3 regions of the Streptomyces sp. NPDC088124 genome follow, and region 2 is predicted to be linked to each of the others. Evidence: riboswitches for the same ligand, from Rfam matches in the RefSeq annotation. Region 2 holds a riboswitch; each other region holds the start of a gene.

Region 1 (7,182 bases), on a different contig from region 2:
GACCGTCGGCTCCCCGGCCAGGTCCAGATGGACGTACTCGACGACCTTGGACGAGCGCGTCACATCGAACCTGGTCAGATTGCCGCACAAGGTACAGCGCCACCGGGTGGAGGCCGTGGGCTGCGGAACCGTCGGAAGTGCTGCCATCGTGGCGTCCCCTCGCTCTTCATTTCCATCGTCCCTAAGCGGTGCCCCGCGATGCGGCGTCGAACCGCGGACGGCACCCGGCAACCCTACGGCCTCACGGCTCTCCCCCGGCGCCACGGGCTTCGAAGCGGGCTCTCTCCTCGCCTGGGTGCGGTACGGGCGTACCGATAGAGTGAGGGGTCCAGTCGGCGGCCACCGAGGGAGAACGCCAACCGTGATCACCGCGATCGTGCTCATCAAGACCAGCGTGGACCGTATCCCCGAGATCGCCGAGGCGATCTCCGCTCTGGACAACGTCAGCGAGGTCTTCTCCGTGACCGGGCAGTACGACCTGATCGCCATGGTCCGGGTCGCCAAACACGACGACCTGGCGGATGTGATCCCCGGCCGGATCAGCAAGATCGCCGGCGTCGAGGCCACGGACACGCACGTCGCGTTCCGTACGTACTCCCAGCACGACCTGGAGGCGGCCTTCGCGATCGGACTCGACGCGTAGACCGCCTCGGACAGGCAGGGCAGACACGGCAGGCGGGGCGGGCGCGACGGGAGCCGCCCGCCGACGGCCCGCCGGGGGCCTCCGGGTGAGGTACGGAGCTATGCGGCCGCGCCGTCCCGGTCCGGGACGCAACGGCCTTCCTCCGTACGGTAGTTCCACCGCGCGCCGTCGCTCACCAGCTCCCGCACCGCGCGCACGAAGCGCTCCACGTGCTCGTCCGGCGTCCCCGCGCCGAAGCTGACCCGGATCGCGTTGAGCGAGCGCTCACCCGGCTCGGCCTCCGGGGCGCCGCACTCCCCCGGGTCCTGCGGGTCGCTGCCCAGCAGCGTCCTGACCAGCGGGTGGGCGCAGAACAGACCGTCCCGTACGCCGATGCCGTACTCGGCGGAGAGCGCGGCGGCGAAGTGCGAGCTGTTCCACCCCTCCACCACGAACGACAGGACGCCGACCCGCGGCGCGTCGTCGCCGAAGAGCGAGAGCACCTGGACCTCGGGCACCGTCGCCAGTCCCGCGCGCACCTCGGCGACCAGCCGCTGCTCCCGGGCGGCCAGCGCGTCGAACCCCGCCTCGGTGAGCGCCTGGCAGGCGGAGGCGATCGCGTAGACGCCGATGACGTTGGGCGAGCCGGCCTCGTGGCGGGCGGCCGTGGCGTGCCAGTCGACGTCCACCCCGCCGTCGGCACGGCGCGCCACCTTGCGGCTGGCGCCGCCGCCCGCGAGATACGGCTCGGCGTCCTGGAGCCAGTCGGCGCGGCCCGCGAGGACCCCGGAGCCGAACGGCGCGTACAGCTTGTGGCCGGAGAAGGCGACCCAGTCGACGCCGAGTTCCGCGATGTCCACGGCGTGGTGCGGGACGAGCTGCGCGGCGTCGAGGACGATCCGGGCGCCGTGGGCGTGCGCGGCGGCGGTCAGCTCCCGTACGGGCCACAGCTCACCGGTCACGTTGGACGCGCCCGTCACGCAGACCAGCGCCGGCGCGCCCGGGTCGCGCTCGGCCAGCGCCCGCTCCAGGGTGGCGACGGCCTCGGCCGGGGTGCGCGGCGCGTTGAGGTAGGTGACCCGGGCGTCGCGCCAGGGCAGCAGCGAGGCGTGGTGCTCGGTCTCGAAGACGAAGACCTGGCAGCCGGCCGGCAGCACGGCCGCCAGCAGGTTGAGGGAGTCGGTGGTCGAGCGGGTGAAGACGACCTGGTCGTCGGCGCGGCAGCCGAGGAACTCCGCGACCGTGCGGCGGCTGTTCTCGAAGAGGTCGGTGGAGAGCTGCGAGAGGTAGCCGGCGCCGCGGTGGACGCTTCCGTAGTACGGGGCGTAGGCGGCGACGTCGTCCCACACCCGCTGGAGGGCCGGGGCGCTGGCGGCGTAGTCGAGGGCCGCGTACGTGACCTCGCCGCCGGTGACGAGCGGGACGGTCACATCGCGGCCGAGCACCGGGAGCGGTGCTCCACAGGCGGGGTCCTCGGACCCGGCGGAGGCAGCGGTGGCGGTGGTGGAGGCAGCGGAGGAGGAGGCGTTGGGGCGTGCGGACATGGCGTTGTCTCCCGGCGAGAAGAGTCGGAACAGCTTCAAGGACCCACACGGCGCCGTAACAGCATGACGGCATGACAGAGGTGGCGCCAGATGCGGATGTTGCCTCGACGCACGGAAGAGACCGTACGGAGGCGTGTGGAAGAAGGGGCGTAAGAGCCCTAACGCATTCGCTTGCTCACGAGACTGCTCCCTTGAGGACCAGGACCCCAAAGGTGAGAAGGGGTCCGCGCTTGCCGCGGACCTCGCTGCCCACGGCCTGGTCTTCACCCGGGGCACCCCGCCACGGACGGAGGGTTGCCGGACAGCGAGCCGGGGCCTTAATCGCTGTCACTCATGACCTTGGCCGAAAGTATCGCACGGCGGCCTGAACCCCCCAAGTGCTGTCCGCGATACGGGACGGGGCGCGGGGGCGGGGCAGGGCACGGGGCAGGGGACGGGCACGGGGCGGGCGCGAGCACCGCACGAGCACGGGCGGGCACAGGCAGGGGCCGGGACGCGCGCTCCGCGCCCCGGCCCCTCCCCTGCGTCCGGTCAGGCGTTGCTGGCCGCCACCCAGCGGGCCAGCGCGTCCCGCGCCGCGCCCGAGTCGATCGCCTCCGCGGCCCGCGCGATCCCCGCCGTGAGCTGGCTCTCCAGCGGCTCGCCCGTCAGGTCCAGCGCCACCAGCGCCGCCGCCGAGTTGAGCAGCACCGCGTCCCGTACGGGACCGGCCTCGCCCGCCAGCAGCCGGCGCGCGACATCGGCGTTGTACGAGGCGTCCGCGCCGCGCAGCGCCTCCACCGGGACCAGGTCCAGGCCGACATCGCGCGGGTCGAAGGGCTGCTCGGTCACCTTGCCGTCCCGCACGGTCCACACCCGGGAGGTCGCGGTGGTGGTCAGCTCGTCGAGCCCGTCGTCGCCGCGGAAGACCAGCGACGAGTTGCCCCGCTCGGCGAGGACCCCCGCGACGATGGGCGCCATCCGGATGTCCGCCACACCCACCGCCTGGGCTCTGACCCGGGCCGGGTTGGTGAGCGGGCCGAGGATGTTGAAGGTGGTCTGCGCGCCCAGTTCCTTGCGCGCCTTGGCCGCGTACCGCAACGCCGGGTGGAACTTGACCGCGAAGCAGAACGTGATGCCCGCTTCCTCCGCGACCTCGGCGACCCGCTCCGGTGTCAGCTCCAGATTGACGCCGAGCTTCTCCAGTACGTCCGAGGCACCGCTCGCGGAGGACGAGGCGCGGTTGCCGTGCTTGACGACCTTGGCGCCCGTGCCCGCCACGACGATCGCGGACATGGTGGAGATGTTGACGGTCTTGGCGAGATCGCCTCCGGTGCCGACGATGTCGACCGTACGGCCGGGCACCTCGATGGTGTGGGCGTGCGTGTACATGGCGCGGACCAGACCCGAGACCTCCTCGACCGTCTCGCCCTTCGCCCGCAGCGCCACCGCGAAGCCGGCGATCTGCGCGTCGGTGGCCTCGCCGCCCATGATGCGGTCCATGGCCCACGCCGTGTCGTCGGTGGTCAGGTTCTCGCCGCGCAGCAGGGGGTTCAGTACGCCCGGCCAGGTGCGGGCCGCCACGGTGTCGCCTCCGACAGGGGTCACAGCGCTCATGCTCGCTCCTGGGTGTCTGGGACGGCTGCGTGGGCCTCGTACGGTGTGACGGTGTACGGCCCGGCCGCAAGCCTATCGGCGTAGCCGGGCCCCGGTGGAAGAGTGCCCGTACTGCGGACGCGTGGGCGCGTACGACACCGCGGGGGGGCACGCCGAGGGCCCCGGCCGGCTCCCTGGGGAGACCGGGCCGGGGCCCTCGGTGGTGGCGACCTGTGTCAGGCCGGGCGATCAGTGGTGGCCGTGGCCGCTGGTGATCTCCTTGTACTCCTCCGCGGTGGGCTTGGGGAGCTGGTTGTTCTCGCCGTAGTAGCCCTTGCTCAGCTTGACCCTGAGCTTCTCGACGGGCGACACCTTGCGGCGTACCCCGTTCTCGTCGGTCTCGGGGCCCAGCTCGGCGGGCTGGTACTGCTCGTGCGCGGTCAGCTTGTGCAGGTCGCCCTGGTCCAGCGGGGTGTGGACCTCGATGAACTCACCGTGCGGCAGCCGCTTGATGACACCGGACTCGCGGCCGTGCAGCACCTTCTCGGCGTCGCGTCGCTGGAGACCGATGCAGATCCGCTTGGTGACGATGAAGGCGATGACCGGTCCGACGAAGAAGGCGATCCGGACGAACCAGGTGATCGCGTTGATCGACAGATGGAAGTGCGTCGCCCACAGGTCGTTACCGCCACCGACCAGCAGAATGAAGTACCAGGTCAGCCAGGCCACACCGAACGCGGTACGCGTCGGGGCGTTGCGCGGGCGGTCCAGGATGTGGTGCTCGCGCTTGTCCCCGGTGACCCAGGACTCGATGAACGGGTAGACCGCGATCGTGACCAGCACCAGCGGGAAGATGACCAGCGGGATGAAGACACCCAGGACGAGCGTGTGTCCCCACGCGTTGATCTCCCAGCCGGGCATCACACGGATGAGGCCTTCGGAGAAGCCCATGTACCAGTCGGGCTGGGCGCCGGTGGAGACCTGGTCGGGCCGGTACGGGCCGAGGGCCCAGATCGGGTTGATCGTGGCGATCGCGGAGACGATCGCGATGACCCCGAAGACCAGGAAGAAGAAGCCTCCGGCCTTGGCCATGTAGACCGGCAGCAGCGGCATGCCGACGACGTTGGTGTTCGTCTTGCCGGGGCCCGCGAACTGCGTGTGCTTGTGGTAGAAGACCAGGATCAGGTGGGCCACGACCAGACCCAGCATGATGCCGGGCAGCAGCAGGATGTGGACCGAGTAGAACCGGGCCACGAAGTCGCCGCCGGGGAACTCGCCGCCGAACAGGAACATCGACAGGTACGTTCCGACGACCGGCACCGACAGGACCGCGCCCTGCATGAACCGCACACCGGTACCGGAGAGCAGGTCGTCCGGGAGCGAGTAGCCGGTGAACCCGGTGAACATGCCCAGGACGAAGAGCAGGAAGCCGAACAGCCAGTTGACCTCGCGCGGCTTGCGGAAGGCGCCCGTGAAGAAGACGCGCATCATGTGGACCAGCATGGCCGCGAGGAAGATCAGCGCCGCCCAGTGGTGGATCTGCCGGATGAGCAGACCGCCGCGGACGTCGAAGCTGATGTCCAGCGTGGAGGCGAACGCCTCCGACATCATCACGCCCTGGAGCGGGACGTAACCGCCGTGGTACTCCACCTCGTTCATCGACGGGTGGAAGAACAGCGTCAGGTACACACCCGTGAGGATGATGATGATGAAGCTGTAGAGGCAGATCTCCCCGAGCATGAAGGACCAGTGGTCCGGGAAGATCTTCCGCATGTTGGCCTTGGCCAGGCTGTAGATGCCCAGCCGGCCGTCCGCCCAGTCGGCCACCCGCTCGCCCGCGGGCGCTTTACGGGCCTTGTCGTCCGTCGTGGCAGTGGTCGTCGTGGTACTCATCCGCGCTCCCAGAAGGCCGGGCCGACGGGCTCGGCGAAGTCGCCGAGTGCCTCAAGGTTGCCCTCCGCGTTCACGCCGATCCGCAGCTGCGGCAGGGCGTGACCGGCGGGGCCGAAGATGACGCGCGCGCCGTCGGAGAGGTCGAAGGTGGACTGGTGGCACGGGCAGAGCACGTGGTGCGTCTGCTGCTCGTACAGGCTGATCGGGCACCCGACGTGGGTGCAGATCTTCGAGAACGCCACGATCCCCTGGTGGGACCAGTCCAGTTCCTGCTTGTCCTTGATCTCGTCCGGCTGGATCCGGACGATCATCAGGGCGGCCTTGGCGATCTCCTTCTGGAACTCCTCGCTGTGCTGCTCCAGACCCTCGGGCATGGCGAAGGTCAGCGAGCCCGTGACGACGTCCTCGGGACGCAGCGGCTCCATCGTGTTCATGTTGATGAGCTGCTTGCCCTTGGCCCACAGGGTCGAGCGGAGCTTCTTCTCGGGCAGCGGACCGAGGTCGCGCAGGAGCACGACGCCGGAGAGCGGTACGAGCGCCAGCGCGCCGAACATCGTGTTGCGGATCAGCTTGCGCCGGCCGAAGCCCGACTCGGCCGCACCCGCGGCGAAGTCCTCCAGGACCTTCGCCTTGACCTCGGGCGGCGCCTCGATCGGGTGCCGGTCGTCGGCGATCTCCACGTCCGACATCAGCGTGCGGGCCCAGTGGACCGCGCCGGCGCCGATGGCGAACAGGGCGACACCGAGGGTCACACCCAGCGAGAAGTGCAGGATGCTGACGTGCCCGAACGGGAAGATGAAGACGCTCTTGTCGACCGGGAAGGCGACGAACGAGGCGATGAACGCGACCGTCGCCAGCATCGACAGCAGGAACAGGCCGGCGACGGTGCGCTCGGACCGCTTGGCCGCCCGCTCGTCGATGTCCTGGATGCGCGGCTTGTGGGCCGGCATCCCCGGATCCGCGAAGGGATCGTCGGCGCGCGCCACCTCGCCGTGCGCGGCGGCTTGGCCGCTCGGCAGGGTCTCTTCTACTGAATTCTCTTGGCTACTCATGACTTCTTGGCCTTAGCGGTGTGGGCCGCGACCCAGACGGCGACGGCGATCAATGCGCCCAGTCCGAAGATCCAGGCGAACAGCCCCTCGCTGACGGGGCCGAGGCCGCCGAGGGAGAGGCCGCCGGGGCTGACGGTCTCATCCCCGTTCACCGCCTTGACGTACGCGATGATGTCCTTCTTCTGCTGCTCCGGCATCGAGGAGTCGGGGAAGGAAGGCATGTTCTGCGGGCCGGTCTGCATGGCCTCGTAGATGTGCTTCGGATCCACGCCCTCAAGGCTCGGTGCGGACTTGCCGTGCGTCAGCGCGCCACCCTCACCGGTGAAGTTGTGGCACTGGGCGCAGTTGGTGCGGAACAGTTCGCCACCCTTGCCGATGTCGGCACCGTCGGGGCTGTACTGGTTCTCGGTCGGCGTGATCGGGCCGGCGCCGAGGGACGCGACGTACGCGGCGAGCTGGTCGATCTGCTTCTGGTCGTAGATGACCTTCTTCTTCG
Region 2 (7,182 bases):
CCACCGCGTGCCGCGTCAGCCCGGCGAGCCGCAGCACGCGGGAGAGCCGGACGCCCCGCCAGCGGGCGGTGCCGACGGCGCCGAGGGTCCAGGCGGTGCCGGTGACGGTGTCGCCCTGCTGGGTGGTGAAGTGGCTCCGCCCGTTGCCCGCGCACTCCACGAACGCGTCGAGCGTCACGGACGGCAGCCGCCGCAGGTCGTCGTGGCCGAACTCGACCGCCCGGTCGGGGCCCGGCGCGCCGCGCAGTCCGCCGCCCCACACCTTGAGCCGCCAGCTGTCCCGGTCCAGGCGGGGCGTCGAGGTGTGATTGCGGACGAAGAACCGGTCCACGGGCGTGTGGAATCCCGTACCGCGCAGCGCGCTCCAGTTGGTCTCGGCGTTGGTGCCCCGGATCGTGAACAGCTCCGGCGGCACCGGCTTGACGATCCCGGGTGCGGGGGTGTCGGCGGCCGCGCCGGCGGGCCGGCCCGCCAGCGTCGTCAGCACTCCCGCCGCCGCGGCCAGCCGCAGCAGGTCGCGCCGGGACACCCCGTCGGCTCTCGCCTCGCCGGCCAACCACTGGCGCAGGCGGCGTCGGTCGTACGCGGACTCGTCGATACGCATCAGCAGCTCCCTGGGGGTGGAGGGACGGAGCGGAGCCCGTTGGCCCGCGCCCCGTGCCGGGGGTGGGGTCCGATCCTCGCGGAACCCGTCCGGCGGAGAACGTCATGACGCCGCACGCTCACCCCGCTCGTCGTCGGGGTGCGCCAGGCCCAGGTGGTCGCGGAGCGTGGTGCCCTCGTACTCCGTGCGGTACACGCCGCGTTCCTGGAGCAGCGGGACGACGCGGTCGGCGAAGGAGTCGAGGCCGCCCGGGGTGATGTGCGGGACGAGGATGAAGCCGTCGGCGGCGTCGGCCTGCACGAAGTCGTTGATGGTCCGGGCGATGGTGGCCGGGGAGCCGACGAAGTTCTGCCGGTTGCCGGTCTCGATGACGAGATCACGGATCGACCACTTGTTGGCGGCCGCGCGTTCGCGCCAGTCGCGGGCCGTGGTCAGCGGGTCGCGGTACATCCGTACCTGGGCGCGGCCGCGGGCGACGGTGTGCTCGCCGGGGTCGGGGTCGATGTCGGGGAGCGGGCCGTCCGGGTCGTACGCGGACAGGTCACGGTTCCAGACGAACTCCAGGTGCTTGATGGCCGTGGCCCCGCTCACCTGCAGGCGGCGTACCTCACGGGCCTGTTCCTCCGCCTCCGCGTCGGTGTCGCCGAGTACGAAGCTCGCGGCGGGCAGGATCAGCAACTGGTCGCGGCCCCGGCCGTAGCGGGGCAGGCGGCCCTTGACGTCGGCGTAGAACGCCTGGCCTTCCGCGAGGGCGGCGTACCGGCTGAAGATGGCGTCGGCGCTCGACGCGGCGAACTCGCGTCCCTCGTCGGAGTCCCCGGCCTGGAAGATGACCGGGCGGCCCTGCGGGCTGCGCGGGACGTTGAACTGCCCCTGGATGTCGAAGTGCCGGCCCTGGTGCACGAAGGCTCCGGCGCGCGCGTCCCGCAGGAAGGTACCGGTCTCCTGGTCGGCGACGATCTCGTCCCCGTGCCAGGAGTCGAAGAGTTCGTTCGCGGTGGCCAGGAACTCCTTGGCGCGCGCGTAGCGCTCCTCCTGCGGGAGGAAGCCGCCGCGCCGGAAGTTCTCTCCGGTGAACGCGTCCCAGGAGGTGACCACGTTCCAGGCCGCCCGGCCGCCCGAGAGGTGGTCGAGGCTGGCGAACTGGCGGGCCACCTCGTAGGGCTCGTTGAAGGTGGAGTTGATGGTGCCGGTCAGGCCGAGGTGTTCGGTGACGGCGGCCAGCGCGGCGAGGACGGTGAAGGTGTCGGGTCGGCCGACGACGTCCAAGTCGTATATTTTTCCGCCCTGTTCACGCAGTCGCAGCCCTTCGGCGAGGAACAGGAAGTCGAACTTGGCGCGTTCGGCGGTTCGCGCGAAGTGCGCGAAGGAGCTGAACTCGATATGGCTGCCGGCCTCGGGGGCGCTCCACACGGTGGTGTTGTTGACGCCGGGGAAGTGGGCCGCGAGGTGGATCTGCTTGAGCGGTTGGCTCACGGGAGGAGGCTCCTTCGGGCTCAGACGGCCGGGGCGGCGGCGTAGCGGTTGGCGGGGCGGGCGAGCCCGAGCAGCCCGCGCAGGGTGCCGGCCTCGTACGCGCGGCGGAAGGCGCCCCGGCGCTGGAGTTCGGGGACCAGGCCCCGGGTGATCGCCGGGAGGTCGTGCCCGACGACGGCGGGGCGCAGCCGGAAGCCGGACAGTCCCGACGACTGCAGTTCCTGGAGCAGATCGGCGAGCCCGGCGGGGGTTCCGGTGAAGACCGGGGCGTCGCCGGTGTACGGCTGTCCCGCGAGGGCGTCCAGGCGTTCCCGGCGGGCCACGGCCTCGGCGGGGGCGTCGTCGAGGAAGACCAGCAGGTCGCCGAAGATGTGGAGGGGTTCGTCGGCGCGGCCCGCGGCCGTCTGCTCGGCGCGGATCTCGTCGACGACGGCGCGGGCCTGAGCGGCGTCGTGCGGGGTGACGTAGCCGATGTCGGCGGCCCGGGCCACCAGCCGGTAGGGGATGGTGGCGTGGGCGAGGGCGCTGACGATGGGCTGCCCCTGGGGCGGGCGGGGGGTGATCGAGGGGCCCTTGACGGCGAAGTGCCTGCCCTCGAAGTCGATGTAGTGGAGTTTGTCGCGGTCGATGAAGCGGCCGGTGGCGGCGTCCCGGATCTCCGCGTCGTCCTCCCAGCTGTCCCAGAGCCGGCGCACCACCTCGACGTGGTCGGCGGCCTCGTCGAAGGCGTCGGACAGGGCTTCGTGCCCGGCGGGCGTGGCGTACTCCTCGCCGCGGAGCGGCGGGACCGTACGGCGTCCGAAGTGCGCGGCCTCGTTCCGGCGTGCCGAGATCTGTACGCGCAGGCCGGCGCGGCCGGTGCTCACGTAGTCGAGGGTGGCGATCGCCTTGGAGATGTGGAACGGCTCGGTGTGCGTGGCCACGACCGTCGGCACCACACCGATGTGGCGGGTCAGCGGGGCGACCCGCGCGGCGATGAGGACGGCGTCCAGGCGGCCGCGTACCTGGTCGGTGCGGCCGTCGGGTTCGGTGAGGGACGAGGACTGGAGGCCGAGGGCGTCCTCGATGGTCACGAAGTCGAGCAGGCCGTGCTCGGCCTCGGTGACGAGGTCGGTCCAGTAGGCGGGGTCAAGCAGTTCACGGGGGCGGGAGACCGGCTCGCGCCAGGCGGCCGGGTGCCAGCCGGCGCCGTCGAGGGCGACGGCGAGGTGCAGCGGGGAGGGTGACGAGGACATCGGGAGACGCCTTCCTGATCAGCCGTACGGGGAGCCGGTCCCCGTACGAGGGGTGCGGCTGCGAGGGCAACAGGTCAGGGGCGACAGAGCGCGCCGGCCACGCGGAGCAGGTCGATGTGCGTCCGGGAGTACAGGTGCAGACGGCGGGGCGGGGCGGGGGCCACGGCGCGGTGACGGGACACGGGACGCATGTGCCTCACCTCCACCTTTCCGGCCCGGCGGCCCGGCCGGCCTCACGCTCGCGGCTGTCCTGGGGGCGCGCCGCTCACTGGTCAGCAGGCGCAACAACGCGGCTGTGGCTTTCATTCCGCTGTCCGGCTTCCTGTCCGTCCGGTCCGCGACAGCGGTGGTCGTCGGGGACGGGGAAAACCGTCAGTCGTGGCAGAGGGCGGGACAGTGGCAGAGGGCGGGACAAGGTGCGGGACACGGCGCGCTGTTGACGCGCGGCAGGCCGTCGGAGCGGTCCGCGCGGAGCGGGTGCCGCCGTGCGGCCGTCCTGTCAGCTCCGTACATCGCTGTCACCATCACTTCTCCGGCCCTGGGGGCTCCCGTTGTGCGCCGCACGGTAGGCGCGCCCCGAAAAGAATGTCAACGCGGCTGCCCATCAGGTGAGATCGCGCACCCGGCTTCCTTGACGCCGTCACGGAGGGCACCGAGACTGATGTGGACGGTCACGATTGTCAGCGCCCACGGCGCGGGTTCCGCCCGCTCATGTGGTCATCGGCCCCGGCCCGCCGACAGGCAACCCTTCCACCGCGACGGGGTGCTCCGGGTGACGACCGGGTCCCGCCGACGCGGCGGGGCAAGCGCGGTCCCGCGTCTCGCGGGCCCCGGAGGTGAGACGGGTGGCAATGCCGAGGAACGGCTTGACGAGGCGCCTGCACATCGACCTGTTGCGTGTCTCCAGCGCTTACTGATCCGCCGTTGGTCCGTGCGATCCGGACCGGTGCGGGAAGCGCGGTCGCTCCGTATTCGGCCGCCGGTGCCCACAAGGCGGCGGTGGCTTCCTCGTTCCCCAAGGGAGAGTCATGCCCGAGACAATTTCGCGCGGCCCCGGCACGGCCATGGCCGGCGGTCGTCCCCCGGCTCCGTCCGCGTCCGCACTTCGCCCCAGGGTGGCCGCGGCCTCCCCCCGACCGCACCGTTTCCACAGCAGGATCGGCGTCGGCCTGGCCGGCGGCTTCTACCCGGCACCACACCGCTACGATCTCTACCTCTGCGCGGGGTGTCCCCGCTCGCTGCGTGTCTCGATCACCCTCGACCTGCTCGGCCTCGGCGAGTCGGTCGCCACCACGCTCCTGACCCGTCCCGCCGGGACGCCCGAGGCCTTCGCCTCGCTGCGTGGCGCGTACGAGGCAACGGTGCACCACTACGACGGGCCGCTGACCGTGCCCGCGCTGCGCGACCGCTGGAGCGGACGCATCGTCAGCAACGAGACCCCGGCCATCCTCCGCGACCTCGGGGGCCTGCTCCCGGGCCGCGACGGAGCGCGTCACCGCGCCCTCAACCCGCCCGGTCTCGCCCCGGAGATCGACGCACTGCGCGACCTGCTGGACCAGGACGTCACGCCGGCCGGACGGCCTTCGGAGCGGTCGGCGGCACTCGACCTGCTGGACCGCCGGCTCGCCTCGGGCAGCCACGCGTTGGGCGACACCCTGACGGCCGCGGACGTGGACCTGTGGGTGGCGCTCGTCCACCTCGGCCCGGCCGGCACTCTCAGCTCGTACCCCCGGCTCGGGGCGTACGTACGCCGCCTCGCCGATCACCCCGCCTTCCGGGACAGGACCGGGGCGGTGCCCGACGCGGCGTGAGGGCGGGCGCGGCGCCGCGCCGGCCGTCGTGCCGTCCATGACGGTCAGCGCAGCCTGGGCAGCAGTTGGTCTCCGACCCTTGCGGTCTCCTGCTGGTACGGGGTGTCGGAGAGGACGAAGTGGGTGACGCCCAGCGCGCGGTAGTTGTCCAGCGCCGTGGCCACGTCGGCGGCGGAGCCGACCAGCCAGGTGGTCGCCGCCCCTTTGCCGCCGACGGTGCCGGGGGTGGTGTACAGGCAGGTGTCGAGGACCTCGCCCCGTGCCGCGAGGTCGAGAAGCCTCTGCTGTCCTGCGGCGGTCCTGCCGTTCTCCGTCCAGGCGGTCTCCCCCGCGCTCCGGGCCGTCCGCGCGACCTTCTCCTCGGCGGCCCGCCAGGCCTCCTCCGTGGTGTCACGCACCACCGTGGTGATCCGCAGGCCGAACTGGAGAGGCGGGTGCCTGCGGCCCACCTCCTCGCTCAACGCCTTCAGCCGGGCGATGCGTTCGGCGACGCCGTCGAGCGGTTCGCCCCAGAAGAGCTGAACGTCCGCCTCCGCCGCCGACACCCGTTCGGCGGCCTCGGAGGCGCCACCGAAGTAGAGCGTGGGATGCGCCCGCGTGCCGGTGGCGTACGGGCGTGGCGCGACCGTGGACCGGCCGACCCGGAAGTACTCGCCGTCGAACGTCACGTCCTCCTCGGTCCACAGGCGCCGTACGAGACGCAGGAACTCCCGCGTGCGGGCGTACCGCCCCGCGGGGTCACTGTGCGGGTCGCCGTAGGCGGCGGGCTGGTCGAGCCCGCTGACGATGTTGACCAGCACCCGGCCGCGGCTGAGCTGGTCGAGCGTGGCCGCCGCGGCGGCGAAGTGGGCCGGCTGCCAGTACCCGGGGCGGACCGCGATCAGGGGTTTGAAGGTCTCGGTCCTGGCTGCCAGCGCGGTGGCCAGGGTGAAGGTGTCCGGCCGCCCCCACCCGGTGCCCAGGAGCGCGCCGCCCCACCCGTGCGCCTCCGCCGTCCTGGCCAGGTCGGTGGAGTACTCGACGGATCCCCAGCCGGTCGCCCTGTCGTCACCGCGGTGGCCCGGTTCGACGGTGTTGGGGATGTACCAGAGGAATTCCGGACCCATCATGACTCCGATCTCTGCTCGGCCCGCACCGCGAAGCTGCGGGCACGGCCCGGTGAGGGACTCGGGACGCCGGAGGAAGGGCGGGGCCGTGGCGGCCTCGTCGGCCGGGGTGTACGCGGTGCGCGCCGTTCAGCGACGCGAACCGGCCACCGCTCCACGGCCGTGCCGGCCCCGGACGTCGGAGGGTGAGGTGGCGTGGCGCGAGGTGGACCGGAGGGTCAACACCGTGCGCTGGACACGCGGACGAGGTCGACACAGCGCTCGCGGGTGAGCAACGGGACCTCATACATGTGAGGGAGTCTCCGCGCGATCGACAGGAATGTCAACGCGCGCCTTTGGCCTCGCCCTCACCGGATCGCGGCCCGTCGCTTCTGTCCCCGGCGTGAGCGGCGGACGACGACCGGGCGGCGGACGACGGCACGGTCCGCCCGGCCTCCGGATCAGCGATCCGCGGAGTGGAACACCTCGACGTTCAGGCGGCTGCGGTCGCCGCGATGGAAACCGGTGAACCGTTCTATCGGCCGGCCGGCCTGGTCGAAGGAGACGCTCCGCATCACCAGGACCGCCGCTCCCGGCGCGCAGTCGAGGGCCGACGCGACCGTCTCGTTCGCCACGTCCGCCTCCACCGACCGCCGGGCGCGCTCGAACCGGATTCCGAACCGCCGTTCCAGGACACCGAAGAGCGAGACGTCCTCCAGCTCGATGTCGAGCAACGGCTGCCCGACGTCGACGGGAAGGAAGGTGCGGGTGAAGGCCCACGGAACGCCGTCCACCTCGCGGACGCGCCGTATCTCGACGACGTCCGCTCCCTCGGCCACGGCGAGATCACGCGCGACCTGCGGTGTGGCGGCGACGATGCCGCGGAACAGCGTACGGGAGTGCTGCTCACCCGCGTTGCTCTGGATGTCCTCGAACGTGCCGATCAGCGCACCGCCGAACCCGTGCGACGT
Region 3 (7,182 bases), on a different contig from region 2:
TCGCCGTGCTCGCCGTGACCGTGCTCGTTCCTCACCGGCTGCTCCTGCCTGTTCGCTCCGGACGGGTGCCCCGCGCACAAGACGCCGGTCCCCGCGGCTCTGTGACACCCGTGAGCGGTGGCGTACGTCACACGGCCGCCCTGTCACAGGGAGCGGGCCGCCGGCATCTCGTGTTCATCCAGTGCAACACCACGAGTGAGGATCCTGTGATGGACGCCCGATTCAATCTGTTCGAGAACCCGGTCGCCGGCACGTTCGCCAAGCGGTTCGCCGGCGCCGCCCTGGTGATCCACCAGTCGTCGCTGCCGGCCGCCACGCAGGAACTGGTGTCGCTGCGTGCCAGTCAGATCAACGGCTGCGGGCACTGCATCGACATGCACACCAAGGAGGCCGCGGCGGCCGGTGAGACCGCGGTCCGCCTCAGCCTGGTCGCCGCCTGGCGCGAGTCCACCGTGTTCACCGAGGCCGAGCAGGCCGCGCTGGCGCTCGCCGAGGAGGGCACCCGGCTCGCCGACGCCCACCAGGGCGTGTCCGACGAGACCTGGGCGCGGGTGCGCGAGCACTACGACGACGACCAGACCGCGGCGCTGGTCGCCCTGGTCGCCCTGATCAACGCGGCCAACCGGCTCGCCGTGATCGTGCACCAGCGGGGCGGCTCGTACGAGGTCGGCATGTTCGCCGCCGCGGTGAGCTGACGCGGTCAGCTGACGCGGAAGAACCCGAGAGCGGAAAAGCCCGAGGGCGGCACCTCTTCGACCCGGTCGGGTCCCAGAGGTGCCGCCCTCGGTCAGGACGGTCGATCAACCGGTCGGCCGACCGGACGCGGCGGGCGTCCGGCTGCCTGCGGCGGATCAGAAGTCCATGTCACCGCCCGGCATGCCGCCGCCGGCCGGGGCCGCACCGGCCTTCTCCGGCTTGTCGGCGATGACGGCCTCGGTGGTGAGGAACAGCGCGGCGATGGACGCGGCGTTCTGCAGCGCGGAGCGCGTGACCTTCGCCGGGTCGATGATGCCCTCGGCGATCATGTCGACGTACTCGCCGGTCGCCGCGTTCAGGCCGTGACCGACCGTCAGGTTGCGGACCTTCTCCACGACGACGCCGCCCTCAAGACCACCGTTGACGGCGATCTGCTTGAGCGGAGCCTCCAGCGCGAGCTTGACGGCCTGCGCGCCGGTCGCCTCGTCACCCGACAGCTCAAGCTTCTCGAAGACCGAGGAAGCCTGGAGCAGAGCCACGCCACCACCGGCGACGATGCCCTCCTCGACGGCGGCCTTGGCGTTGCGCACCGCGTCCTCGATGCGGTGCTTGCGCTCCTTGAGCTCGACCTCGGTCGCGGCGCCGGCCTTGATGACGGCCACGCCGCCGGCCAGCTTCGCGAGGCGCTCCTGGAGCTTCTCGCGGTCGTAGTCCGAGTCGCTGTTCTCGATCTCGGCGCGGATCTGGCTGACGCGGCCCGCGACCTGGTCGCTGTCGCCGCCACCGTCGACGATGGTCGTCTCGTCCTTGGTGATGACGACGTTGCGGGCGCGGCCGAGCAGGTCGAGACCGGCGTTCTCCAGCTTGAGGCCGACCTCCTCGGAGATGACCGTGCCGCCGGTGAGGATGGCGATGTCGTTCAGCATCGCCTTGCGGCGGTCACCGAAGCCCGGGGCCTTGACGGCGACGGACTTGAAGGTGCCCTTGAGCTTGTTGACGACCAGGGTCGACAGGGCCTCGCCCTCGACGTCCTCGGCGATGATCAGCAGCGGCTTGCCGGACTGGATGACCTTCTCCAGCAGGGGAAGGAGGTCCTTCACGCTGCCGATCTTGGAGTTGGCGATCAGGATGTACGGGTCGTCGAGCGACGCCTCCATACGCTCCATGTCCGTGGCGAAGTACGCCGAGATGTAGCCCTTGTCGAAGCGCATGCCCTCGGTGAGCTCAAGCTCCAGACCGAAGGTCTGCGACTCCTCGACGGTGATGACGCCTTCCTTGCCGACCTTGTCCATCGCCTCGGCGATGAGCTCGCCGATCTGCGTGTCGGCGGCGGAGATGGAGGCCGTCGAAGCGATCTGCTCCTTGGTCTCCACGTCCTTGGCCTGCTCCAGCAGGGCGCCGGAGACGGCCTCGACGGCCTTCTCGATGCCGCGCTTGAGGGCCATCGGGTTGGCGCCGGCCGCCACGTTGCGCAGGCCCTCGCGGACGAGCGCCTGGGCGAGGACGGTCGCGGTGGTCGTACCGTCACCGGCGACGTCGTCCGTCTTCTTGGCGACTTCCTTGACCAGCTCGGCGCCGATCTTCTCGTACGGGTCCTCGAGCTCGATCTCCTTGGCGATGGACACACCATCGTTGGTGATCGTGGGGGCGCCCCACTTCTTCTCGAGGACGACGTTGCGGCCCTTGGGACCAAGGGTGACCTTGACGGCGTCGGCGAGCTGGTTCATCCCGCGCTCGAGACCGCGCCGTGCCTCCTCGTCGAACGCGATGATCTTGGCCATGTGAAGTGGTCCTCCCGGACGGATGGGGTCTCCCCTGCTCGAACGCAGTTGAGAGCTTGGGGAAGGATTGCTCCGGACCGCGCTGGCGCCCGCGACGGACGGCCTGAGAGCCGCTGGTTCCTTGCCCCACCGACTCTTCGGGCCTCACCGACCCGGTCCTTAAGTTGTCACTCTCACTCGCAGAGTGCTAACGCCAATAATTAGCACTCGACCCATGAGAGTGCAAGCGCCCGCAGGGCGTCGTTGTGGGGTGGCGGCCGGGCGACGGGTGGGCGCGAGCACCTGAGGACTTCGCACCCGGAGCCGAGCGGACACGCGTGAGGGGCCCGTATCCCGGTGCGGGATGCGGGCCCCTCATGCGTGAGTGGGTGCAGAGTGCGTACTGACCGCGTACGTGAGTGCGTCGGTGGCCGATCGCGCCGGGATCAGACGGCGAGCTTGACCATGTCCGCCTGCGGACCCTTCTGGCCCTGCGAGATCTCGAACTCCACTCGCTGACCTTCTTCAAGGGTGCGGTAACCGTCCATCTGGATCGCGCTGTAGTGGACGAATACATCCGCACCACCGTCGACCGCGATGAAGCCGTAGCCCTTCTCCGCGTTGAACCACTTGACGGTGCCCTGAGCCATGCCAACTCCCCTATTACTGGCCCTTGGACGGGGCCACACTTCGCGCCGGAACGCGTCGACCGCGGCTGAATGTATCTGCCCAACTGCCCTCTGCAACAGGTCAATCGGACGAGAAATCTGGGCCTGGCCGAACACGCATAGTGCTGAATCCACTGCGTTCCGGGGCAAGTCGGGCCGGGCAAAGGGTACGTACACCACATACGGCGCCAGGACTTTGCCCTCATGTTGTCGCGTTCTCGCTCGCGTTCGGAGCGGGCGACGGCGGGGCGTTCCCACACTCTACCGTGCTCAACCATGTAGAACGGTCCCCTCCGCTTCTGTCGCGGAGAGGACCGTTTCCCTTACGGAGCGCGGCGGCGTCAGCCTCCGGCGACCGCCGGGATGATGGAGATGCCCGCGCCCGCCGGGGTGGCGGTCTCCAGGCCCTGCTCGAAGCGGACGTCGTCGTCGTTCACGTACACGTTCACGAAGCGGCGCAGCTTGCCGTCGTCGTCCAGGACACGCGCGGCGATGCCCGGGTGGCTCGTCTCCAGGGACTGGATGACCTCGGAGAGGTTCGCGCCCTCCGCGGGGACTTCGGCCTGGCCGGCGGTGTAGGTGCGGAGGATGGTGGGGATACGGACCTTGACGCTCATGATGGGACCTTTCTGCGAAGTCGAAGTCGGAGTCGGTGGTCGGTGGTCGGCCTGACGGATCATCGGTTCGTCAGCGGGGTCAGCTTGGCCGCGTGATCAGCTCGCGGCAAGACCGGCTTCGCGGAACGCGTCGAGACTCGGGCGGATCGTCGCCGTCGGACCGGTCGTCGGCGCCACGGCGTCCAGCGTCTTGAGCCCGTCACCGGTGTTGAGGACGACCGTGGTGAGGGCCGGGTCGAGGACGCCGGTCTCGATGAGCTTCTTCGTCACGCCGACGGTCACCCCGCCCGCGGTCTCGGCGAAGATGCCCTCGGTGCGCGCCAGCAGCTTGATCGCGTCGACGATCTGCTCGTCGTTCACGTCCTCCACCGCGCCGCCGGTGCGCCGGGCGATGTCCAGGACGTACGGGCCGTCGGCCGGGTTGCCGATCGCCAGGGACTTGGCGATGGTGTCCGGCTTCTGCGGCCGTACGACGTCGTGGCCGGCCTTGAAGGCGGTGGAGACCGGCGAGCAGCCCTCGGCCTGGGCGCCGAAGATCTTGTAGGGGCGGTCCTCGACGAGACCCAGCCTGATCAGCTCCTGGAGCCCCTTGTCGATCTTCGTGAGCTGCGATCCCGAGGCGATCGGGATGACGATCTGGTCCGGCAGCCGCCAGCCGAGCTGCTCGCAGATCTCGTACGCGAGGGTCTTGGAGCCCTCTCCGTAGTACGGCCGCAGGTTGACGTTGACGAAGCCCCAGCCCTCGCCCAGCGGGTCGCCGATGAGCTCGGAGCAGAAGCGGTTGACGTCGTCGTAGTTGCCCTCGATGCCGACCAGCTCGCCGCCGTACACCGCGGCCATGACGACCTTGCCCTGCTCCAGGTCGTGCGGGATGAAGACGCAGGAGCGGAAACCGGCGCGGGCCGCGGCGGCGCCGACGGCGCCCGCGAGGTTGCCGGTGGAGGAGCAGGAGAGGGTGGTGAAGCCGAAGGCGCGCGCGGCCTCGACGGCGATGGCGACGACGCGGTCCTTGAAGGAGTGCGTCGGGTTGCCGGAGTCGTCCTTGATGTGGAGCGAGCCGGTGATCCCCAGCTCACGGGCGAGGTTGTCGGCCTTGACCAGCTTGGTGAAACCGGGGTTGAGGCTGGGCTTCGAGGCGACGTCCGCGGGGACCGGCAGCAGCGGCGCGTACCGCCAGATGTTGTCCGGGCCCTCGGCGATGCGCTTCTTCAGCTCTTCGGGGCCGCCGCTCGGCAGGTCGTACGCGACTTCGAGCGGCCCGAAACAGCTCGCGCAGGCGAAGATGGGGCCGAGGTCGAAACGCTCTCCGCATTCGCGGCACGAGAGTGCGGCGGCGGGTCCGAGGTCGACGGTCGCGTCGGTACCGCTCCGGACGGTCTGCACAGCCATGATGGCGAGGCCCTTTCTCCTCATCTTCCTCGCGACGTACTTCGCCACGAGACGGAATTGGCACCTTCCCCACCGTGACCTCATGGTCGGCGGGAGGGTTGCCGGGACTTCAACGGGCCGTTCCCTCAGTCCCTCTGGATGAGCGCTATGGCGCCGGAGCCTTGGTCCGGTGCGTTTGTTCACGTCCTGACCCCGGCATGCCGTGGTCATTCACGTTGTTCAAGACTGTAACCGAAGGGGCGGAGGGTTGAGATAGTCGTCCGCACCGCGAGATGGATCACGTTGCGGCATGTGCGCCAACGTGCGTGCCGACGTACGAGCCATGAGACATCACGTACCTGACCGAGAACGCGCGCAGGGAGTACCGAACGTGCTGGAAGAGGTGGAGCACTGGCTGACCAGGCGTTCCTGGTCGGCGGGGGACCGTACGCTCGACCGGCTCCTGGCGGCGAAGGCGGCGCGCGGCGCCACGGTGAGCGTGGTCCTGCCGGCGCTCGACGAGCAGGAGACGGTCGGCGCGATAGTCGCCGTCATCCGGCGCGAGCTGATGGAGCGGGTGCGGCTGGTCGACGAGCTGGTGGTGATCGACTCCGGCTCCGCCGACCGTACGGCCGAGGTCGCCGCGGCGGCGGGCGCGCGGGTCGTCCACCGGGACACGATCCTGCCGCGGCTGCCCGCGCTGCCCGGCAAGGGCGAGGTGCTGTGGCGGTCGCTGCTGGTGACGCGCGGTGACATCGTGTGCTTCGTCGACGCCGATCTGCGGGAGTTCTCGCCGGATTTCGTCTCGGGGATCGTGGGCCCGCTGCTCACCGAGCCCGAGGTGCAGTTCGTGAAGGCGATGTACGACCGCCCGCTGCGCCAGGGGCCGGCGCCGGAGGCCGGCCAGGGCGGGCGGGTGACCGAGCTGGTGGCGCGCCCGCTGCTCAACCTGCACTGGCCCCGGCTGGCGGGCTTCGTCCAGCCGCTGGGCGGGGAGTACGCGGCGCGCCGCTCGCTGCTGGAGCGGCTGCCGTTCCCGGTGGGGTACGGCGTGGAGCTGGGCCTGCTGGTGGACGCGCTGCACACGGTGGGGCTCGACGCGCTGGCCCAGGTGGACGTGGGTGTACGGCTCCACCGCCACCAGGACGACCGGGCGCTGGGGCGGATGGCCGCGGCGATCTACCGCACGGCGCAGCTGCGGCTCCAGCGGGGCCATCTCGTACGGCCGCGGCTGACGCAGTTCGAGCGGGGCGAGGACGGCTTCGTACCGCGGACACACCCGGTGGACACGGAGGAGCGGCCGCCGATGCGGGAGATCGCGGAGTACACGGCCGGACGCGCGGCGTAGCGTCGGATCATCGCACTATTTGCCTAGATTGCTCCCTCATGGAAATGAATCGCACGTTTTCGGGGGCTTCGGAACTGACCTGGGTGGTGCTGGCGCAGGTCGGCACCACGGCCGAGCGGCTGTGGCTGCTGGGCGGGATGACGTTCGCGCTGACGGCCGCGGCGGTGGTCGCGCTGGCCGCCGCGCGCGGCCGGCGCGACTAGAGAGCCCGCCGGACAACCCCCCGGAGGGGCAGCCTCCGAGCGGTCTCCGGTCGGCATCCGGGCGGCCTCCGGGTGGAAGGGGCTCCCGGGGCCGGGGATGTCACACGAGCCGTACGTTTGAGCGTTTCCGGGACGGGCTAGGTTTCGCGACATGGTTACCGAGCCGTCAGAAGCTTCCGGACCCTCCGAGCCGGCCGCCACCGGCACCCCCGCGCCCGCCCGTGTCCTCGTGGCCTCCAACCGCGGCCCCGTCTCGTACACACGGCACGACGACGGGACGCTGGAGGCCCGGCGCGGCGGCGGCGGACTGGTGTCGGGGCTGTCGGCCATCGGCTCGGACGACGACGCCATCTGGGTGTGCGCGGCGCTCGGCGAGGGCGACCGGGAGGCCGTGCGGCGCACGGAGGGCCGCCTCGACCCGGCCGACACGGGCGGGCAGCGGGTACGGATGCTGGGCATCGAGCCCGAGGTGTACGCCGCCGCGTACAACGACGTCGCCAACTCCACGCTCTGGTTCGTCCA

Evidence for each region. Region 2 has a riboswitch for S-adenosylmethionine ahead of AB0P17_RS11755 (putative leader peptide). Riboswitches for the same ligand answer to the same signal wherever they lie in the genome.
Region 1: it holds a riboswitch for S-adenosylmethionine, as region 2 does, so the genes downstream of both, AB0P17_RS01960 (aminotransferase class V-fold PLP-dependent enzyme) here and AB0P17_RS11755 (putative leader peptide) in region 2, are expected to answer to the same signal.
Region 3: it holds a riboswitch for S-adenosylmethionine, as region 2 does, so the genes downstream of both, thrC (threonine synthase) here and AB0P17_RS11755 (putative leader peptide) in region 2, are expected to answer to the same signal.

Annotation. Positions count from the first base shown of each region.
Region 1 is NZ_JBFBJB010000002.1:135,543-142,724, forward strand. It holds gene AB0P17_RS01950 (hypothetical protein) at 1-147, opposite strand, end outside; gene AB0P17_RS01955 (Lrp/AsnC ligand binding domain-containing protein) at 362-643, shown strand; gene AB0P17_RS01960 (aminotransferase class V-fold PLP-dependent enzyme) at 742-2,166, opposite strand; SAM riboswitch class IV at 2,388-2,505, opposite strand; gene trpD (anthranilate phosphoribosyltransferase) at 2,698-3,762, opposite strand; gene AB0P17_RS01970 (ubiquinol-cytochrome c reductase cytochrome b subunit) at 3,991-5,634, opposite strand; gene AB0P17_RS01975 (Rieske 2Fe-2S domain-containing protein) at 5,631-6,686, opposite strand; gene AB0P17_RS01980 (c-type cytochrome) at 6,683-7,182, opposite strand, start outside.
Region 2 is NZ_JBFBJB010000011.1:155,269-162,450, forward strand. It holds gene AB0P17_RS11735 (sulfite oxidase) at 1-604, opposite strand, end outside; gene AB0P17_RS11740 (NtaA/DmoA family FMN-dependent monooxygenase) at 707-2,080, opposite strand; gene AB0P17_RS11745 (LLM class flavin-dependent oxidoreductase) at 2,101-3,315, opposite strand; gene AB0P17_RS11750 (putative leader peptide) at 3,390-3,506, opposite strand; SAM riboswitch class IV at 4,023-4,130, shown strand; gene AB0P17_RS11755 (putative leader peptide) at 4,167-4,232, shown strand; gene AB0P17_RS11760 (glutathione S-transferase C-terminal domain-containing protein) at 4,344-5,126, shown strand; gene AB0P17_RS11765 (LLM class flavin-dependent oxidoreductase) at 5,171-6,235, opposite strand; gene AB0P17_RS11770 (GntR family transcriptional regulator) at 6,673-7,182, opposite strand, start outside.
Region 3 is NZ_JBFBJB010000040.1:46,961-54,142, forward strand. It holds gene AB0P17_RS29125 (RNA polymerase sigma-70 factor) at 1-35, opposite strand, end outside; gene AB0P17_RS29130 (carboxymuconolactone decarboxylase family protein) at 210-695, shown strand; gene groL (chaperonin GroEL) at 852-2,477, opposite strand; gene AB0P17_RS29140 (cold-shock protein) at 2,903-3,106, opposite strand; gene AB0P17_RS29145 (MoaD/ThiS family protein) at 3,466-3,741, opposite strand; gene thrC (threonine synthase) at 3,838-5,130, opposite strand; SAM riboswitch class I at 5,148-5,275, opposite strand; gene AB0P17_RS29155 (glucosyl-3-phosphoglycerate synthase) at 5,501-6,457, shown strand; gene AB0P17_RS29160 (hypothetical protein) at 6,502-6,660, shown strand; gene AB0P17_RS29165 (trehalose-6-phosphate synthase) at 6,812-7,182, shown strand, end outside.